4 regions of the Pseudomonas lini genome follow, and region 4 is predicted to be linked to each of the others. Evidence: predicted binding sites of a transcription regulator. Region 4 holds the regulator's gene; each other region holds the start of a gene.

Evidence for each region. The regulator FliA, encoded in region 4, starts transcription of late flagellar genes. The targets are predictions, from matches to a motif close to CTAAAGTTTNNNNNNNNNNNGCCGNTAA.
Region 1: AB3226_RS08090 (methyl-accepting chemotaxis protein) is a predicted target of FliA. The motif match lies at 1,832-1,859, and genes of this name have one in related genera.
Region 2: AB3226_RS09485 (chemotaxis protein CheW) is a predicted target of FliA. The motif match lies at 2,576-2,603, and genes of this name have one in related genera.
Region 3: AB3226_RS01095 (methyl-accepting chemotaxis protein) is a predicted target of FliA. The motif match lies at 1,964-1,991, and genes of this name have one in related genera.

What each region holds. Positions count from the first base shown of each region.
Region 1 is NZ_OZ061318.1:1,783,405-1,788,412, forward strand. It holds gene AB3226_RS08080 (DUF721 domain-containing protein) at 1-169, shown strand, start outside; gene AB3226_RS08085 (helicase HerA-like domain-containing protein) at 330-1,817, opposite strand; gene AB3226_RS08090 (methyl-accepting chemotaxis protein) at 1,992-3,881, shown strand; gene AB3226_RS08095 (glycosyltransferase family 4 protein) at 4,104-5,008, shown strand, end outside.
Region 2 is NZ_OZ061318.1:2,119,849-2,124,856, reverse strand. It holds gene AB3226_RS09500 (YkgJ family cysteine cluster protein) at 1-564, opposite strand, end outside; gene AB3226_RS09495 (hypothetical protein) at 648-974, opposite strand; gene AB3226_RS09490 (GNAT family N-acetyltransferase) at 1,122-1,580, opposite strand; gene AB3226_RS09485 (chemotaxis protein CheW) at 1,608-2,510, opposite strand; gene norR (nitric oxide reductase transcriptional regulator NorR) at 2,757-4,310, opposite strand; gene hmpA (NO-inducible flavohemoprotein) at 4,457-5,008, shown strand, end outside.
Region 3 is NZ_OZ061318.1:232,210-237,217, forward strand. It holds gene AB3226_RS01075 (LysR substrate-binding domain-containing protein) at 1-205, shown strand, start outside; gene AB3226_RS01080 (MmcQ/YjbR family DNA-binding protein) at 202-561, shown strand; gene AB3226_RS01085 (DUF1294 domain-containing protein) at 568-999, opposite strand; gene AB3226_RS01090 (undecaprenyl-diphosphate phosphatase) at 996-1,826, opposite strand; gene AB3226_RS01095 (methyl-accepting chemotaxis protein) at 2,119-3,753, shown strand; gene pnuC (nicotinamide riboside transporter PnuC) at 3,986-4,549, shown strand; gene AB3226_RS01105 (AAA family ATPase) at 4,546-5,008, shown strand, end outside.
Region 4 is NZ_OZ061318.1:5,072,302-5,077,309, reverse strand. It holds gene AB3226_RS22975 (chemotaxis protein CheA) at 1-630, opposite strand, end outside; gene AB3226_RS22970 (protein phosphatase CheZ) at 684-1,472, opposite strand; gene AB3226_RS22965 (chemotaxis response regulator CheY) at 1,503-1,874, opposite strand; gene fliA (RNA polymerase sigma factor FliA) at 2,042-2,782, opposite strand; gene fleN (flagellar synthesis regulator FleN) at 2,779-3,609, opposite strand; gene flhF (flagellar biosynthesis protein FlhF) at 3,727-5,008, opposite strand, start outside.

The sequences.
Region 1 (5,008 bases), 3.3 Mb from region 4:
CCTGTTCAAGGTTCAGCCGCCTACCGTTCAGCAAGGGGCGGCGGGGCATACGATAAATTTGTCGACCGATGCGGCGGCGACCATTCAGGCGACGGCTGACGGGATTACCGACCCGAACCTGCGGGCGGCCCTCGAACGCCTGGCGGCGCACGCAAAACCCAAAACCTGACATAAAACCAATGTGGGAGCGGGCCTGTGGCGAGGGAGCTTGCTCCCGCTGGGCCGCGAAGCGGCCCCCCTTATCCCCAAAAAGAGGGGACTGCTTCGCAGTCCAACGGGAGCAAGCTCCCTCGCCACAGGCCAGCCCCCACATTTTGATTGCCCAGTCGCTATCGGCGCTTGCTGCCTCCCAATAAAGACCCCATCAACCCGCGCACCAATTGTCGGCCCAATTGATTTGCCGCCTGTCGCATGGCTGATTTCAACGCCTGGCCTGCCGCCGTGCCGAGGAATTCCCCGGCCTGTTCGGTGAAACTCGGCTCTTCAGGTGCAGGTTTGCCCGGCGCGGCTTCAGGATCCGGCGCCAGCCCTTTGCGCGCCATCAGCACTTCATATGCCGATTCACGGTCGATCGGTTTGTCATAACGGCCCTTGAACGGAGAACCGGCAATCAGCACGGTGCGCTCAGCCTCGGTCAGCGGCCCGATCCGCGATTGCGGCGGTGCAACCAAGACACGCTGGACCATCCCCGGCGTGCCCTTGTCCTGCAAGGTGCCGACCAGCGCCTCGCCGATCCCCAGCTCCGTCAATACCGACAAGGCATCGAACGCCGGGTTCGGCCGGAAGCCGTCGGCCACCGCACGCAGGGATTTCTGTTCTTTGGCGGTAAATGCACGCAAACCATGCTGAATGCGCAGGCCCAGTTGAGCCAACACATCATCCGGCAAATCGCCCGGCGATTGGGTGACGAAATACACCCCCACGCCTTTCGAGCGAATCAGTCGCACCACTTGTTCCAGACGCTCCTGCAACGCCTTGGGCGTACCGGCGAACAACAAGTGCGCCTCGTCGAAAAACAGCGCCAGCAGCGGTTTCTCGGCATCGCCACGCTCCGGCAATTGCTCGAACAGTTCGGCCAGCAACCACAGCAGGAACGTCGCATAGACCTTCGGCGCTTCGTGCACCAGACGGCTGGCGTCGAGCAAGTGAATGCGCCCGCGACCATCCACCGCCGGTTGCAACATGTCTTCCAGTTGCAGCGCCGGTTCGCCGAACAGCGCTTCGGCGCCCTGCTGTTCGAGCGTCGCCAGACGGCGCAACAGCGCCTGGCTGGAACCGGTGGTCATCAGCGCGGCGTCATCCCCCAATAATTCGGGGTTGTCGCGCAGGTGATTGAGCAGCGCTTTCAAATCCTTCAAATCCAGCAGCAACAGCCCTTCGCGGTCGGCCACCTTGAACGCGGCATACAGGGCCGACTGCTGACTGTCGGTCAGTTCCAACAGGCTGCCGATCAGCAATGGGCCCATTTCGCTCAAGGTGGTGCGCAGTGGATGGCCGGACTGACCGTTAATGTCCCACAAGGTCACTGGATACGCCTGAGGCTTATGGTTCAGCCAGGGCATGCCGGCGATCCGCTCAGCGACTTTGCCTTGGGGATTGCCGGCAGCGCCCAGGCCGCACAGGTCGCCCTTGATGTCCGCTGCGAATACCGCAACGCCGGCATCGCTGAAGGCTTCAGCCAGGCGCTGCAAGGTGACGGTTTTACCGGTCCCGGTAGCGCCCGCTACCAAGCCATGACGGTTGGCCAGACGCATGGCCTGGGCGACAGACTGGCCCGCAAGGTCGGCGCCGATAACGAGTTGCAATGAGTCAGGCATTTTGTCACCCATGGTTAATCTTTGATCCTTCACGGCCGATATAAAAGACTGAAAAGCGTCGGTAATCCCCCTAAGGAGAGGACGGAAATATCAGCTTGATTTCAACACTGCCCGTTTTGCGTGCCGTTATAAAAGCACGCCCTGAATAATAAGACCTTAGCGGAACCCCAAGCCATGAACAAAAATCTGCGCTTCAGTCATAAAATCCTGCTTGCCGCCGCCCTCATCGTTATTGCTGCCTTCGCCTCGTTCACACTGTACAACGACTATTTACAGCGCAATGCCATCCGCGAGGATCTGGACAACTACCTCAATGAGATGGGCGACGTCACCGCCAACAACATTCAGACCTGGCTGACAGGTCGCATCCTGTTGATCGAGGGCCTCGCGCAGAACATTGCCATCAACCCCGAACAATCCAACGTCGCCAACCTGCTTGAACAGAAGGCTCTGGAGTCGACCTTCATGGCCAGGTACCTGGGCGATGCCAGCGGCACTTTCATCAACCGCCCGGACTCCAAGATGCCGGACGGCTACGACCCCAGAGTTCGCCCTTGGTACAAAGGCGCGGTGAACAGCAATGGCTCGACGCTGACCGAACCTTATATAGATGCGGCGACCGGTCAGACCATCATTTCCATCGCCACCGCCTCGAAGAAAGCCGGGCAAAGCGTGGGGGTGGTAGGCGGTGACTTGAGTCTGCAAACCCTGATCGACACCTTGACCGCGCGTGACTTCGGCGGCATGGGCTATGCCTTCCTGGTCAGCGCCGACGGCAAGATCCTGGTCCATCCGGATAAATCCATGGTGATGAAGTCCCTCAACGAGGCTTACCCGAAGAACACCCCACGCATCAGCGGCGGCATCAGTGAAGTCGAGGTCGACGGCAAAACCCGCATCGTCACGTTCACCCCGATCAAAGGCTTGCCGTCGGTGAACTGGTACATCGGCCTGTCGGTGGATAAAGACAAAGCCTTCTCGATGCTCAGCGAATTCCGCACCTCGGCGGTCGTCGCAACCGTGATTGCCGTGGCGATCATCATCGCCCTGCTGGGAATGCTGATCCGCATCCTGATCCAGCCGCTGCACGTCATGACCCGCGCCATGGAAGACATCGCCGACGGAGAAGGCGATCTGACCAAGCGCCTGACCATCCTGAATCAGGACGAATTTGGCATCCTCGGCACGGCGTTCAACCGTTTCGTGGAACGGGTTCATACGTCGATCCGCGAAGTGTCCTCGGCCACCGGTCAAGTCAACGAAGTAGCCCTGCGTGTGGTGGCCGCCTCGAACTCGTCGATGTTCAATTCCGACCAGCAAGCCTCGCGCACCAGCAGCGTTGCCGCGGCAATCAATCAGCTCGGCGCCGCGGCCCAGGAAATCGCCCGCAACGCCGCGCAAGCGTCGAATCAAGCCAGCGACGCGCGCAGCCTGGCCGAAGACGGCCAGCAAGTGGTGGATCGCAGCATTGCCGCGATGAATCAGCTGTCGAGCATGCTCAGCGCCTCAAGCACCAACATCGAATCGCTGAACAGCAAAACCGTGAACATTGGGCAGATTCTCGAAGTGATCACCAGCATCTCCCAGCAAACCAACCTGCTGGCGCTGAACGCGGCCATTGAAGCGGCGCGGGCCGGTGAAGCCGGGCGCGGTTTTGCCGTGGTGGCCGACGAGGTGCGCAACCTGGCGCACCGCACACAAGAGTCGGCGCAACAGGTGCAAACCATGATCGAGGAGCTGCAAATCGGCGCCCGCGAATCCGTCAGCACGATGAGCGACAGCCAGCGCCACAGCCAGGACAGCGTGGAAATCGCCAACCTGGCCGGTGAACGCTTGAACAGCGTGACGTTGCGCATCGGCGAAATCGACGGCATGAACCAATCCGTGGCTACAGCGACCGAGGAACAGACGGCGGTGGTTGAGTCGATCAACGTGGATATCACCGAGATCAACACGTTGAACCAGGAAGGCGTGGAGAATTTGCAGTCGACATTGCGAGCGTGCTCGGACCTTGAACAACAGGCTTCGCGATTGAAGCAGTTGGTGGGTAGTTTCCGTATCTAAGTCGCTCTCACCGGCCTCTTCGCGGGCAAGCCCGCTCCCACAGTGATCTCTGTCGTACACAAAATTTGTGTTCATCGAAGATCATTGTGGGAGCGGAGCTTGCCCGCGATGGCGATCTGTAAAGCCCCGCAAAACCCCGCTGACACCCCTCGCCGCAAAACCCCAACCGAACATCTATCCTTCATATAGGTCAACCAAAGGGAGAACGACGGTCCCGGAGGAATGTTCATCGTGCATATCGCTGACATAACCATGTTCTACGCCCCAGCCAGCGGTGGCGTGCGCACTTATCTGGATGCCAAACACCGCCGCTTGGGCAACAAGCCAGGTATTCGTCACAGCTTGCTGATCCCTGGGGCACATTTAAGTGAACAGGATGGCATTTACACGGTTCCGGCCCCGGCCCTGCCCTTTGGCAAGGGTTATCGCTTCCCCCTCCGTCTCGCGCCGTGGCGCAATGTTCTGCAGGATTTACAGCCCGATCTGATTGAAGTCGGCGACCCCTACCTGACCGCTTGGGCTGCATTGGACGCCAAGCGGCAACTCGATGTGCCGGTGATCGGCTTTTATCATTCGGACCTGCCGCTGCTGGTCAGCAATCGCATGGGCAATTGGGTTACTCCCAATATCGAAGCTTATGTCAGCAAACTTTATGGCAACTTCGACCGGGTTCTGGCGCCGAGTCAAATCATGGCCGATAAACTGATCGGGTTGGGCGTGAAGAACGTTTTCGTACAACCGCTGGGCGTCGATCTGCAAACGTTCAACCCCAGTAAACGGGATCCAGGTTTACGGTCCGAATTGGGCATCGATGAAAACACTCATCTGCTAATCTTCGCCGGCCGTGGATCCAAGGAAAAAAACCTGCCAGTGCTGCTCAAATGCATGAAACGCCTGGGACGTCGCTATCACTTGTTACTGGTGGGCTCGTCGATGCCGACCCTGGTACCGCGCAATGTCACCGTCCTCGATAAGTTCTACCCGGCGGCGCAAGTCGCGCGCTTGATGGCCAGTGCCGATGCGCTGGTGCATGCCGGTGATCAGGAAACCTTTGGCCTGGTGGTCCTCGAAGCCATGGCCAGCGGCATTCCGGTGGTGGCCGTGGCGGCCGGGGCTTTCCAGGAAAT
Region 2 (5,008 bases), 3.0 Mb from region 4:
CAAATAGGCTGTAAATCCATCCCCCTTCAACGCGGTCGTCCGAATCCCCAATAACGCGCAAATCGTATCCTTGGTCTGAATCTCATCGCGATCCGCCTGACGCGAGCGCTGAATTAATCCCGCCAGTTCCTGATCCACCAGTTCACCACCGATGATCAAATCCGGCCCTGTTTCCCACGACTCGGACGGGCATTCTTTGATAGCCGGGTTGAGCGGGATGTGCGGATTGATTTCCATCGGGTAGATGCGACACACCAGCGGTCGGCGTTCGTAGATGCGGCAGAGGTTGTCTTCGTCAAGATTCCGGCAGGGACCGACGTTGTAGGCGGCGAAGGTGATCGCCACGTGCGCCTCGCAGGTGCCACTTCGAACTACCACCGAACGGCGTTCGGCATGTTCGCGTTGCTGCACGGGCAGGCCCAGGCCATTGGCGAGAAAGGCCTCCACCAGCACGATCACCTGACCGCCATCGGCCGCCCACATTCGGGCTTCGGCCAGTGTCAGGGGCACGTGGTGGTCGTTGCAGCATTTGCCACAACCTACGCAGGAAAACGTTGTATTCATCGAACGGCCAGTCACCTGTGGGGGCATGAAATGGCGACAAAAAGCCACCGCAAAGGCCTGTGCCGAAGCAAGTTATGCGCCACTCACTGTGCTTTTGCTGTTGGGCGGATGGAGTCCCACTCGGTCACGTACGCGGTTTTGCTTTTCTTGTGGTAGAGGCACAGCTCGGTGCCTTGCTGGCCTTTCATGTGTTTTTGCGGGTACTGGCCTTGCAGCAGGAGCGCGGTATAACCGACCCGGTCATCGAACTGTGCGGCGTCGCCGACGGGTTTGACGTTTTTCAGGCCACTGTTTTTGGTGCAACTGGCGAGCACGGCTTTGTCGTAGGTGGCCCAGGCGTTGGGGCTGGAGGCGTGGGCTGGGGTGGCGAGGGTGGTGACGCAGAGGAAGGTCAGGGTGATGGCTTTCATGGTTGGGCATCCTTAGCGTGTAGTGGCCGAGGTCGGAGTATGCCTGATGGTTTTTGGGGGGGGGGGCGGGCCTCTTCGCGGGCAAGCCCCGCTCCCACAGGGATCACCTGAATCCTGTGGGAGCGAGGCTTGCCCGCGAAGGCGGTGTCAGGTTGGAACCGGCTCCCGGCGGACCACATACATCCCGGCACTTTCATACAAACGCTGGGCCCGAAGGTTGTTTTCCAGCACCTTCAGATCCACAAAACCTTCGCGACGTTGCTGAAATACGTTGAAAGCATTTAGCAGCAGGGCACGGCCAAGTCCGAGGCCTTGAGCGCGCGGATGCACTACCAGGCTCTTGATGTAAGCGCTGGTCCAGCATTGGGCGACGCCAACGACTCCTTCGGCGTCGAGCGCGATGAAGCACAGGGTCGGATCGTATTCAGGATCGGTTTCGAAACGTTGCTGCCAGATTTCCAGCGCCGGTACGCGACCGCTACCTTCCAGATAGCCCAGTTCCATCAAGTGATGAACGTCTTCGGCAAGTTCAGGGCGGTACTGGGTCAACTCAATGCCATTTGGCCAAGTGAAAGGCGGCACATCCTCAGCGAGGTTGCGCCGCATCAGAAAACAAAAAACCTCAGCCACAACTCAGTGACCTTGTTCGGCGATGGCCCTGGCCGCCACGATCAGGCATTTGGTCAGTTCCGGCGAGGAGAATTTGGTCAGCACCGCGTTGGCCCCGGCCAGTCGAGCCTTCTCGCTGTTCATCGCACTGTCCAGCGAGGTGTGCAGCAACACATAGAGGTGCGAGAAGTCGGGGGTTTCGCGCAATGTGCGGGTGAGGGCATAGCCGTCCATTTCCGACATTTCGATATCGGAGACGATCAGGTTGATCTGCTGGGCGGTGCCTTGCAGGTCCAGCAGGCAGTCGATGGCTTCCTTGGCGCTGCGAGCGGTGTGGCATTGCAGGCCGAGGTTGCGCAGGGTGTGCACCGATTGTTGCAGGGCGACCTGGCTGTCATCGACCACCAGAATCCGCGCGTTGCCGAGTACTTCGGCGTCTTCCATGCTCAGTTCGGTCGGGGCCGTTTCGATCTGCGCCGGAGCGATGCCGTGGATGACCTTTTCGATGTCCAGCACTTGCACCAGCGTGCCGTCGACCGAGGTCACGCCAGTGATGTACGAACGCACACCGCCGGAGCCGAAGGGGGGTGGACGGATGTCAGTGGTCAGGCAATGGACGATTTTGCTCACCGCCTGAACGTGCAGGCCCTGCTTGGAGCGGCTGACGTCGGTGACGATCAGGCAGCCACCGTTCGGGTCTTCCAGCGGGCGCTCGCCGATGGCGCGGCTCAGGTCGATCACTGACAACGAGGCGCCGCGCAGGGTGGCGATGCCTTTGACGTGGGGGTGCGACTCCGGCAGCTTGGTCAGCGGCGGGCAGGGAATGATTTCGCTGACTTTCAGCAGGTTGATCGCCATCAGCTTGCCGCTGCGCAAGGTAAACAGCAGAAGCGAAAGTGAATCTGCGCGGGCTTTGTTGGAAGACATAAAAACCTTCTGTGGAAAAAGGTGATGGGCGATTGAGAAGATCGCCAACAACTATCGATGCCGGGTTATCGACTTGTCGGGGGCAGGCTTTAGCAATTTGGGTGAATGGCAGGACCCCATCGTCGGAACGCCGCCCGGAGCCGGCTCGCTCCCACAATGGATTTTCGCCGAACACAATATGTGTGTCTCATAAAGATCAAATGTGGGAGCGAGCCGGCTCCGGGCGGCGTTCCGACGATGAGGCCGTCACTTCATTCCAAGGCGCTTGGCCATCCGTCCAAGGTTCGCCCGATCCAGACCCAGCTCCCGCGCCGCGCTGGCCCAGTTGTTCTGGTGCCGTTCCAGGCAAGCGCTGATCAGTTGGCGCTGATAATGCTCGGTGGCTTCACGCAAGTCCCCTGAAACCAACACAGCGGCCGGCGCAGCATCCACCGGTTCTGGCGCGGGTTCAACGCTGCCATTGGGCAAGTCCAGATCCGCCGCGCTCAAGCTGAGAATCTTCGGCCGTTGTTTGCAGTTGCCCAACGCCTTCAAGGCACTGCGACCAATCAAATGCTCCAGCTCCCGCACGTTCCCCGGCCAGTCATACGCCAATAGTGCCGCTTGCGCATCGCTGGTCAGACGCAAGCTGTTGAGGCCCATGCGTGAGCGGTTTTGTTCCAGGAAGTAGCCGCTGAGCAATAGCACATCCCGACCGCGATCGCGCAGTGCGGGCACCAGCAGCGGGTAAACACTCAGGCGATGATAAAAGTCGGCACGGTAGCGACCGCTGCGCACTTCTTCGGCCAGGTCGCGGTTGGTCGCCGCGATCAATCGCACGTCGACCTGATGCTCCTTGTCCGACCCCAGGCGCTGCAGTTGACCGCTTTGTAACACCCTCAATAATTTGGCCTGTACCGTCAGCGACAGTTCGCCCACTTCATCGAGAAATAATGTGCCGCCGTTGGCCAGTTCGAACTTGCCGCGCCGATCATTCGTCGCGCCGGTGAAAGCACCGCGCACATGGCCAAACAATTCGCTCTCCACCAGCGTGTCTGGCAGGGCGGCGCAATTGAGGCTGATGATCGGTTTGTCGGCCCGTGGGGACGCCGCGTGGATGGCTTGGGCCACCAGCTCTTTGCCGACTCCGGTTTCGCCGGTGATCAGCACCGTCAGGTCGCTGCCGCCCACCAGGCTGATCTCTTCCACCAGACGTTTGTAAGTCTTGCTCTGGCCGATCATTTCGCGGCTCTGCTGGCCGCTGGCCTGACGGTAAACCTCGGCGCGCTGATGTTCGTCTTCGACGCGATTGGCCAGCCGTTCGATGCGCTCGGCGGCGTTGACCGTGGCGGCGGCGAGGCTGGCGAAGGCTTGCAGGGCGTCCAGTTCGATCGGTTCGAAACGTTCAGGGTCGAGCGCGTCGAGGGTCAGCAAACCCCACGGACGCTCGTCGATAAACAACGGGCAGCCCATGCAGTCGTGGACTTCCAGGTGATCGTGAAGACCATCGACCAAACCGTCATAAGGATCGGGCAAATCGCTGTCGGCGGCGAAGCGAGTCGGACCGGGACTGCTGAGCAGCACTTCGAAGCGCGGGTGTTCGCTGACCTTGAACCGTCGACCGAGGGTGTCGGTGCTCAATCCATCCACCGCCAGCGGCACCAGCCATTCGCCATCGAGTCGCAGCAGGGCTGCGGCGTCGCAAGGGAGCAGGGCGCGCATGGCTTCGAGCAAGCGTCGGTAGCGCTCGCCTTCGGGCAATTCGCGGGACAGGTCGGAGACCAGGGGCAGCAGGGTCGTGAGCAGTAATTTTGCAGTCATAATGACTCCGTGTAGTCGGTGTGACTATAAAGCGTCGCGTGTCGATATGACTACTGTGTTTTTAACTATATGAGTTATAAGGATTTAATTGTTGGCATGGAAACTGATACGTAAACGTTATTCATATAAAGCCAGGGGTTGCTCTTATGCTTAGCGTTCAAGACCGTGCCATCGTCAAGTCCACCGTGCCGTTGCTGGAAAGCGGCGGCGAAGCGTTGATCACTCACTTCTACCGCATGATGCTCTCTGAATACCCGGAAGTCCGCCCGCTGTTCAACCAGGCTCACCAGACCAGCGGTGATCAGCCTCGCGCCCTGGCCAACGGTGTACTGATGTATGCGCGGCACATCGACCAGCTCGATCAGTTGGGCGACCTGGTGGCCAAGATCATCAACAAGCACGTGGCGCTGCAAATCCTCCCGGAGCATTACCCGATCGTGGGTAGTTGCCTGTTGCGAGCGATCTCCGAAGTACTGGGCGAAGAGATTGCCACGCCTGAAGTGATGAGTGCCTGGGGGGCGGCCTACGGTCAATTGGCCGAGATCCTGATCGGCGCCGAAGCCAGCATCTACGACCAGAAAGAGCAGGCGCCGGGCGGCTGGCGTGGCGCGCGGGAATTCATCGTGGCGGCCAAGGTCGAGGAGAGCGCAGAAATCACCTCGTTCTACTTCGAACCGGCGGACAAGGGCCCGATTCTC
Region 3 (5,008 bases), 4.8 Mb from region 4:
CCAGGGTTTTACCATGCTGCCCATGATGCATTGCGAGCAGGAGCTGAAAAACGGCGAGCTGGTGCAACTGTTACCTGACTGGTCATTGCCGGGCGGCTGGCTGCAAGCCGTCTACCCTCATCGACGCGGGGTGATGCCGGCCGTGCGTGCCTGGATCGACCATCTGATCGAATCATTCAATGCTTGTGGGGACAGACTGTTATGAAAGCGGGACTAATGAGCGAAGAGGACGTCGCGCAATTCTGCCTGGCGTTGCCCGGTGCGCGGGAGGATTACAAGTGGGGTGGCGTGCGGGTGTTTTCGATTGCCGGGAACAAGATGTTCGCCTTGCAGAACTTGCGGGGGCAGTCGCTGGCGTTCAAGGTCGACAAGGACCTGTTCCTGGGCCATTGCGACCGGCCGGGCATTCACCCGGCGCCGTATCTGGCCCGGGCCCAGTGGGTCATCATGGAAACGCCCTACCCGCTGGGCACCGAAGAGCTGCAAGGCTTGCTGCAACGTTCCCACCAACTAGTGGTGAGCAAGTTGCCCAAGCGCACGCAGGTCGGCTTGCTGCTTTAAAGGGCTTTAAAGCACTGCAAACAGGTTAGCGCCCAGAAACAGCTGATCGATCCAGAACACCTGATGCATCAGCACGATGAGCCAGAACACCAACTGAAACGAGACTTTGCGGGTCTTGTGCCGAAACGCTTGCTGGGCCAGCAAGGCACCCGGCCAACCACCCGCCAGCTCCACCGCGTGCAACACGTTCTCCGGCGTGCGCCAACTGTCGGCGCGGGCCTTGTGCTTGTCGCTCCAGTACAGGAAAAACGCCAGCACGCTGACGATGCCGTAGGCCGCCAGGGGAATCACCGACACCCCGCGCAGCCACAGCGACACCGAGCCAAACAACGGCACTGCGCACAGCACAGCGAACACCAGCAGTTTCAGCCGCAGGTTCTGAATGGCCCCCCCGGACTTGCGTCCGGGGTTATTGTTGCGCGTACTGGAATCGTTCATGGCTTGACTGCTGTCCAGTCGACCCAGCCGAATTGCCAGGTGGCCAGGATTACCAGACCGAACGCAATGCGATACCAGGCGAACGCCGCGTAACTGTGGCTGGCGATGAATTTGAGCAAGCCCCGCACGGCGATCATCGCAAAGATAAACGCAGTGACGAAGCCAATGGCGAACACCGGAAAATCAGCCGGCACAAACAGGTTGCGGTATTTGTAGCCCGAGTACACCGCCGCGCCGACCATGGTTGGCATGGCGAGGAAGAACGAGAACTCGGTGGCCGTCTTGCGCGACAACCCGAACAGCAAACCGCCAATGATCGTCGAGCCAGAACGCGAGGTCCCCGGAATCATCGCCAGGCATTGGGCGAAGCCGACCTTCAGGGCATCTTTCCAGGTGATGTCGTCGACACTTTCAGCATGCACTTCATGTTGACGGCGTTCAGCCCACAACATGACGATCCCGCCCACGACCAATGCGGTGGCCACGGTAATCGGGTTGAACAGATACTCGTGAATCAAGTCGGCGAAAATCACCCCCAATACCACGGCCGGCAGGAAGGCAATCAACAGGTTCGCGGTAAAGCGTCGAGCGCTGGGCTGCGTCGGCAAACCGATGACCACGTCGAAGATTTTGCGGCGAAACTCCCAGACCACCGCCAGGATCGCCCCGAGCTGAATAATGATGTTGAAGGCCATGGCCCGCTCGCCCCCAAAGTTGAGCAAGTCCGCCACAATGATCTGGTGCCCGGTACTGGAAATGGGCAAGAACTCCGTCAGCCCTTCTACAACGCCTAAAATCAATGCCTGAAAGGCCGTCCAAAGATCCATCAATCCCCCAAGAAGCAATGCCCCAGGCATGCCCCGTTAATATTTTTAAGCATTCAATTGCGATCAGCGTAGCTGACATCCCGCGCGCGCAAAGATCCCCACAAAACCGTAAAAATTCCGTGAAAAACAAACTGGAACTCAGGTTTTTTCGCGCGGGGCCGAAATCCTATCAGACACGCCCTGTTTTCGCTGCCGCGTAATAGGACCTGAGTCGAATAGGCCCCATTGGCAAAGTGTGGTTGGATGCTGGCGATCATTTATTACAAGAACAAGAAACCGGAGTAACAGCGTTATGAACAGCTTGCGCAGTGTATCGATCAGCCGACGCTTGTGGCTCATCTTGATCGTGGCCGTGGTGATGCTATTGACGTTGGGCGTGCTGATGCTCAAGCAAATTCACGACGACCTTTATCAGGCCAAGGCTCAGAAAACCCAGCATGTGGTGCAGACTGCCAGTGGCATCCTCACCTATTACCACAGCCTGGAAACCGCCGGCACCCTCACCCGCGACGCCGCGCAAAAACAGGCACTGACTGCCGTGCGCGGTCTGCGCTACGACCAGAACGATTATTTCTGGATCAATGATCTGACGCCCGTCATGGTCATGCACCCGACCAATCCGAAACTCGAAGGCCAGAACCTCTCGACGATCCGAGACCCGGACGGTTTCGCGCTGTTCAACGAGATGGTCGCCATCGCCAAGGCCAAGGGTGCGGGCATGGTCGATTACCGCTGGCCGAAACCGGGCGCCAGTGCACCGGTGGAAAAAACCTCTTACGTGAAACTGTTCGAGCCTTGGGGTTGGGTGATCGGTTCGGGCGTATACATCGATGACATGCAGGCCGAGTTTTATGCTCAGGTCTGGAAGGCCTCTTTCGTGGGACTGGTGATTGCCCTGATCATGGCGTTGCTGGTGATCATGATTGCCCGCAGCATCGTGCGCCCATTGCAGGAAACCGTGAACGCCATGGCCAACATCGCCAGCGGTGAAAGCGACCTGACCCGCAGCCTCGATACCCACGGCCAGGACGAAGTCACGCAACTGGCCCGGCACTTCAACGCCTTTACCGCCAAACTGCGCCTGGTGATCAGTCAGCTGCAAACCTCCGCCAGCGCACTGGGCCAGTCTTCCAGCGAACTGGGCAACGATGCCGCGCAAGCTCAGCAACGCAGCCAACAGCAATCCCAACAAATGGAACTGGTGGCGACCGCGATCAACGAAGTGACCTACGGCGTGCAGGACGTGGCCAAAAACGCCGAGCACGCGGCCAGCGAAATGCGCAATGCCGAGTCTCAGGCGCAACAGGGGCAGGTCAATATCGACGGCAGCTTGCAGCAGATCGACAAGCTGTCTTCGACCATCGATCAAGCCGTCGAAGTGATTCGCACGCTGGCCAACGAAAGCACGCAAATCGGCAGCGTTCTGGAAGTAATCCGCTCCATCGCCGAGCAAACCAACTTGCTGGCCCTCAACGCCGCCATCGAAGCCGCCCGGGCCGGCGAGCAAGGTCGCGGGTTTGCGGTGGTCGCCGATGAAGTGCGCCTGCTGGCACAGCGCACCCAGAAGTCCACGGCGGAAATCCAGTCGATGATCGAACGCCTGCAAAGCCATTCCGAAGCGGCGGTCAAGGTGATTGGCGACAGCAGCCGTGCGTCGCAACTGACCATCGAACAGGCCGGCCTGGCGGGCGCCAGCCTGAATGCCATCGGCCAGGCCTTGCGCAACCTCAACGGGTTGAACGCTTCGATTGCCAGTGCGACCTTGCAGCAGGCCCACGTGGTGGAAGACATCAATCAGAACGTCACCCAGGCAGCAGGGTTGTCCCATAGCACGGCACTGGCGGCCGAACAATCGAGCGTGGCCAGCGTTCACCTCAAGGAACTGAGCGAACAGCTGAACGGGTTGCTGAAGCAGTTTCGGGTGTAACTCCGTCCCAGCATCCCCGCTGTCCCCTGTGGGAGCGAGGCTTGCCCGCGAAAGCGGTGTGTCAGGCGACATCAATATTGACTGTACCGCCGCCATCGCGGGCAAGCCTCGCTCCCACAGGGATTGCGTTTGATTGCCTGGCATTGGCAAGCCCTCTTCCCCACAACAAGCCCATTCCCCACAATCCGGGTACAATTCGCCCCCCTCATTTTTACGACACCAAGGAACCTCCATGTCCGGGCTTGAACTGTTTGCTGCCGCCCTCGGCGTGATTGCCGTATGGCTGACGGTCAAACAGAACCCTTGGTGCTGGCCGATCGGCCTGGTCATGGTGCTGCTGTATAGCTGGATTTTTTTTGAGGTGAAGCTGTATTCAGACATGCTGCTGCAAGTGATCTACGCCGCGTTGCAGCTCTATGGCTGGTGGCAGTGGACTCAGGGGACCGCGACTCATGGCAAGCGGCAGGTCAGCCAGCTGGATGGCAAATCCATCGTGCTCGGCCTGACCGTGGGCGCGGTCGGCAGTCTGCTGCTGGGCGCCGCGATGGCTCACTGGACCGATGCCGCCCAGCCTTGGCTCGATGCGGCGTTGACCGGTTTTAGCCTGGTGGCGCAGTTATGGATGGCGCAAAAACGTCTGCAATGCTGGCCGCTATGGATCGCGCTGGACATCATCTTTGTTGGTCTCTTCATCTATAAAGCGCTGTACCTGACCGCCGGCCTCTATGGGGTATTCGCATTGCTGGCGGTGCACGGCTGGCGGACATGGCGCACCGACCCGGCGTTGCGCACATGAAAGTGCTGGTACTCACGGGGCCTGAATCCAGCGGCAAGAGCTGGTTGGCCGCCGAACTGCAACAGCAATTCGGCGGCGCGCTGGTGGGCGAATACGTGCGCTGGTTCATTGAGCAGGAGGCACGAGACACGTGCCTGGCCGATATCCCCGAAATCGCTCGCGGTCAGTTGCAGTGGGAGGACAACGCCCGCGCCCTCGGGCCGCCGTTGCTGATTCTCGACACGCACTTGCTGAGTAACATGCTCTGGAGCCAGACCCTGTTCGGAGATTGCCCGGCCTGGCTCGAGCAGGCGCTGCTGGCTCGGCACTATGACTTGCACTTGCTGCTGTCGCCCGAACAGGTCGCCTGGACCGATGACGGTCAGCGTTGTCAGCCCGAGCTGGATGAACGCCGGTCTTTTTTCAACGCGACTCAGGCATGGCTGGAGCAACATCGGCAGCCTGTTCAAGTGCTTCAGG
Region 4 (5,008 bases):
GGCGAACTGGCCTTTGCCGTGCAATTGATCGAGCAACGACTCGAACTCGGCATCGGTGATTTCGTCGCTGGTCGCCGTATCGGCGGCAGGCGGAGCAACCACAGGCGCCTCGGCCTGAGCCTTGACGGCATTCAGCGAGTCCAGCAGTTGTTCGAATTCGTTATCGGTAATGTCACCGGATTCACTTTCAGCGGCCGGCTCTTGCACCACTTCAGCGACAGGTGCTGCTTCATCGCCGGTTTGCGGCTCGGCCAGGCGGGCCAGAGCAGCCAGCAATTCAGGCGTGGCAGCTGTGATCGGGCTGCGTTCGCGGACCTCGCTGAACATTCCGTTCACCGCGTCCAGTGCCTCGAGAACCACGTCCATCAGTTCCGAGTCGACGCGTCGTTCACCCTTGCGCAGGATGTCGAACACGTTCTCGGCGATGTGACAGCACTCCACCAGCTCATTGAGCTGGAGGAAGCCGGCGCCCCCTTTTACAGTGTGAAAACCGCGAAAAATTGCATTGAGCAAATCCGCATCATCCGGTCGGCTTTCAAGCTCGACCAGCTGTTCGGACAGTTGCTCTAGAATCTCGCCGGCCTCAACCAGGAAATCCTGAAGGATCTCTTCATCGGCGCCGAAGCTCATTAAGGGGGTGCTCCTGAGGTCTAAAAACCTAAAAAACCTAAAATGCTAAAACTCTAAAATCCTAGGCTGGATAACAAATCGTCCACATCGTCCTGACCGGACACAACGTCTTCTCTTTTATCGGCATGAATCTGCGGACCTTCACCCTGAGAGAGATGTTTTTGTGGATCTTTTTCAGCGAGCATCGCTTCATGGTCATGTTCGATACCCGCAAAGCGGTCGACCTGACTGGCCATGAGCACGAGCTTGAGCAGATTGCTTTCAACGTCGGTGACCAACTGGGTCACGCGCTTGATCACCTGACCGGTGAGGTCCTGGTAATCCTGGGCCAGCAGAATGTCGTTGAGGTTGCTCGACACGACGCGGTTGTCTTCGCTGCTGCGTGTCAGGAAACCGTCAACCCGCCTGGCCAGTTCTCGGAACTCTTCAGCCCCGACTTCGCGACGCATGAACCGTCCCCAATCCGTGCTCAGCGCCTGAGCTTCATCGCTCAGGCCATTGATCAGCGGCGTGGCGTTTTCCACCAGGTCCATGGTGCGGTTGGCCGCGGCCTCGGTCAGCTTGACCACATAACCCAGGCGCTCAGTGGCATCGGTGATCTGAGACACTTCCTCGGCTTGCGGCATGTGCGGGTCAATCTGAAAATTGACGATCGCGCTATGCAGCTCGCGGGTGAGCTTGCCCACTTCCTGGTACAGGCCGCGGTCACGGGTCTGGTTGAGCTCATGGATCAGTTGCACAGCGTCGCCGAACCTGCCTTTTTCAAGGCTTTCGACCAGTTCGACCGCGTGTTTTTTCAGGGTCGATTCGAAATCGCCCTGTGAAGATTCGTTTTGCTCCATAGCTCCCCCGTGACGGACTGGCTTTGCACATCAACCGATGCGTTCGAAGATCTTTTCAATCTTGTCTTTCAACGCTTGAGCCGTGAATGGCTTGACCACATAGCCGTTCACACCCGCCTGAGCGGCTTCGATGATTTGCTCGCGCTTGGCTTCAGCGGTCACCATCAGCACCGGCAGGTGCTTGAGCTTTTCATCGGCGCGCACGTGACGCAGCAGATCGATGCCGGTCATGCCAGGCATGTTCCAGTCCGTTACCAGAAAGTCGATGCCCCCGCTGTTGAGAACCGGAATGGCAGTGATGCCATCGTCAGCCTCGACCGTGTTGGTGAACCCAAGGTCACGCAACAGGTTTTTTATGATCCGCCGCATCGTTGAGAAGTCATCAACGATGAGGATTTTCATGTTCTTGTTCAATTCGACCTCCAAGCAGTCTTAAACGCGTCCAGCACCTGGACGCGCCATTTCAATCAATCCGGCAAAGCACTCAATGACTGTCTGGAGCACAACAGATCGAAACCGGCGCGGTTCAACACCACACCTGCTCCATTCGCAGTGTCCCCACACTGCCTTCAGCGCGCTCGCCACTCCCCCAAACGCCCCCGCAAACGGGCCGCGCACTGGCTGTGTAACTGGCTGACCCGCGATTCGCTGACCCCCAGGACCTCACCGATTTCCTTGAGATTCAACTCTTCGTCGTAGTACAGCGCCAACACCAGTCGCTCACGCTCCGGCAAATTGGCAATCGCGTCCGCCAGCGCCGCCTGGAAGCGTTCATCTTCCAGATCGCGTGACGGCTCGAGATGAGCACTGGCGCCATCCTCATGCAGCCCTTCGTGTTCGCCGTCCTGCAACAGATCGTCGAAACTGAATAACCGGCTACCCAGGGTGTCGTTCAAAATCCCGTAATAATCGTCGAGACTCAATTGGAGTTCGGCCGCAACTTCGTGATCTTTAGCGTCACGGCCGGTTTTAGCTTCAATCGAGCGAATCGCGTCGCTGACCATGCGGGTATTGCGGTGAACCGAACGTGGCGCCCAGTCCCCCTTGCGCACTTCATCGAGCATCGCGCCGCGGATTCGAATGCCCGCGTACGTCTCGAAACTCGCGCCTTTGCTGGCGTCGTATTTGGTTGATACTTCAAGCAGGCCGATCATGCCGGCCTGGATCAGGTCTTCGACCTGGACACTGGCCGGCAAACGCGCCAGCAAATGGTAGGCAATGCGTTTTACCAAGGGCGCGTAACGCTCGATTAGTTCGTACTGCGCGTCACGTGCCGAGTTCTTGTAGAGGTTGTAACCACTGGCTGTCATAGGACGGGTCCTGCCGTTTGTTGCACGAGGCGCTCGACGAAAAATTCCAGATGCCCACGCGGGTTGGCCGGCAGCGGCCAGGTATCGACCTTCTGCGCAATGGCCTTGAATGCCAGAGCGCACTTGGAACGGGGAAAGGCTTCGTAGACGGCACGCTGCTTCTGCACGGCCTTGCGCACGCTTTCGTCGTAAGGCACCGCGCCAACGTATTGCAAGGCGACGTCGAGGAAGCGATCGGTGACCTTGGTCAACTTGGCGAACAGGTTGCGGCCCTCCTGCGGGCTCTGCGCCATGTTGGCCAGGACGCGGAAACGATTCATGCCGTAGTCGCGGTTCAGCAGTTTGATCAGCGCGTAGGCGTCAGTGATCGAGGTCGGCTCGTCGCACACCACCAGCAAGACTTCCTGGGCTGCGCGAACGAAACTGACTACCGAGTCACCAATGCCCGCAGCGGTGTCGATCACCAATACGTCGAGGTTGTCGCCGATGTCGCTGAAGGCCTGGATCAGGCCGGCATGCTGGGCCGGGCTCAGATGAACCATGCTCTGGGTGCCGGACGCGGCCGGGACGATGCGGATACCGCCGGGCCCTTGCAGCAGCACGTCGCGCAGCTCACACCGGCCTTCGATCACATCGGCCAAAGTACGTTTGGGTGTCAGCCCCAACAGGACGTCGACGTTCGCCAGCCCCAGATCGGCATCCAGCAGCATGACGCGCCGGCCGAGCTCAGCTAGAGCCAGGGACAAGTTCACTGACACGTTAGTCTTCCCGACGCCACTTTTGCCGCCGGTCACCGCGATCACCTGTACGGGATGCATGCTGCCCATGTTATTTCTTTACCTTGTCTTACTTAGACGGAGGCCACATTACTGGCTGCGCGTTCACCAACTGAACAATGCATTGGCAGACCATCGATGTAGGTACAAAAACTGTTCATTAATACCTCAGCCAACCCGCTTGGTCGGACTGTGGTAGAGGTCAGCGAACATATCAGCCATGGCTTCTTCGCTGGGTTCTTCCTGCATTTGCACGCTAACGGCGCGGCTGACCAACTGATGACGACGCGGCAGATGCAAATCATCCGGGATCCGCGGGCCATCGGTCAGGTAAGCCACCGGCAATTCATGACTGATGGCCAGGCTCAACACCTCACCCAGGCTTGCCGTTTCATCCAGTTTAGTCAGGATGCAGCCAGCTAGCCCGCAACGCTTGTAACTATGATAAGCGGCGGTTAGAACCTGTTTTTGGCTAGTGGTTGCCAAGACCAGATAATTTTTTGATTTGATCCCTCGTCCGGCCAGGCTTTCGAGCTGCATGCGCAGTGCCGGATCGCTGGCCTGCAGGCCGGCGGTATCGATCAGAACCACGCGTTTGCGCAGCAAAGGTTCCAGCGCCTGCACCAGCGATTGGCCCGGGTCGACGTGGGTGACTGACACATTGAGGATGCGGCCCAGGGTCTTGAGCTGTTCCTGAGCGCCGATGCGGTAGCTGTCCATGCTCACCAGCGCGATGTTCTGCGCGCCGTACTTGAGCACGTAACGGGCGGCGAGTTTGGCCAGCGTGGTGGTCTTGCCCATACCGGCCGGGCCGACCATCGCAATCACGCCGCCCTCTTCCAGTGGCTCAACTTGCGGGGTGGCAATCATCCGCGCCAGGTGCGCGAGCAACATGCGCCAGGCCTGACGGGGTTCTTCAATGTCGGTAATCAGTGCCAGCAGATCGCGCGACAACGGGCCGGACAGACCGATGCGTTGCAGGCGACGCCAGAGGTTGGCCTGGGCCGGACGGCTGCCTTGCAGCTGATTCCAGGCCAGCGAGCCGAGTTGCACTTCCATCAGTTCACGCAGGCTGTTGAGCTCGAAACGCATCGAGTCGAACGCACGCGGATCGACGCCGGTCGCTGCGGCAGGCGCGGGTGCCGGACGCCGAGGCTCGGCCAGCGTTGGCTCGATCAGTGGCTCGGCGGCGGTCAACGGCAGGCCGGCGAACAACTGGCGATTGGTGGCTTTGTCGCTCTCGCCATCGCCACGCAGGCTCAGTTCGGCCTGGGCGGTGACGATCCGCGACTGGGTCTTGCGCAACTCGTCCTCGAGTTCCATGTTCGGAACACGCGGGGCCAGCGCCGACAATTTGTAATCCAGGGCAGCCGTCAGCTCGACACCGCCGGCGATCCGGCGATTGCCAATGATGGCGGCATCGGCGCCCAGCTCATCACGAACCAGTTTC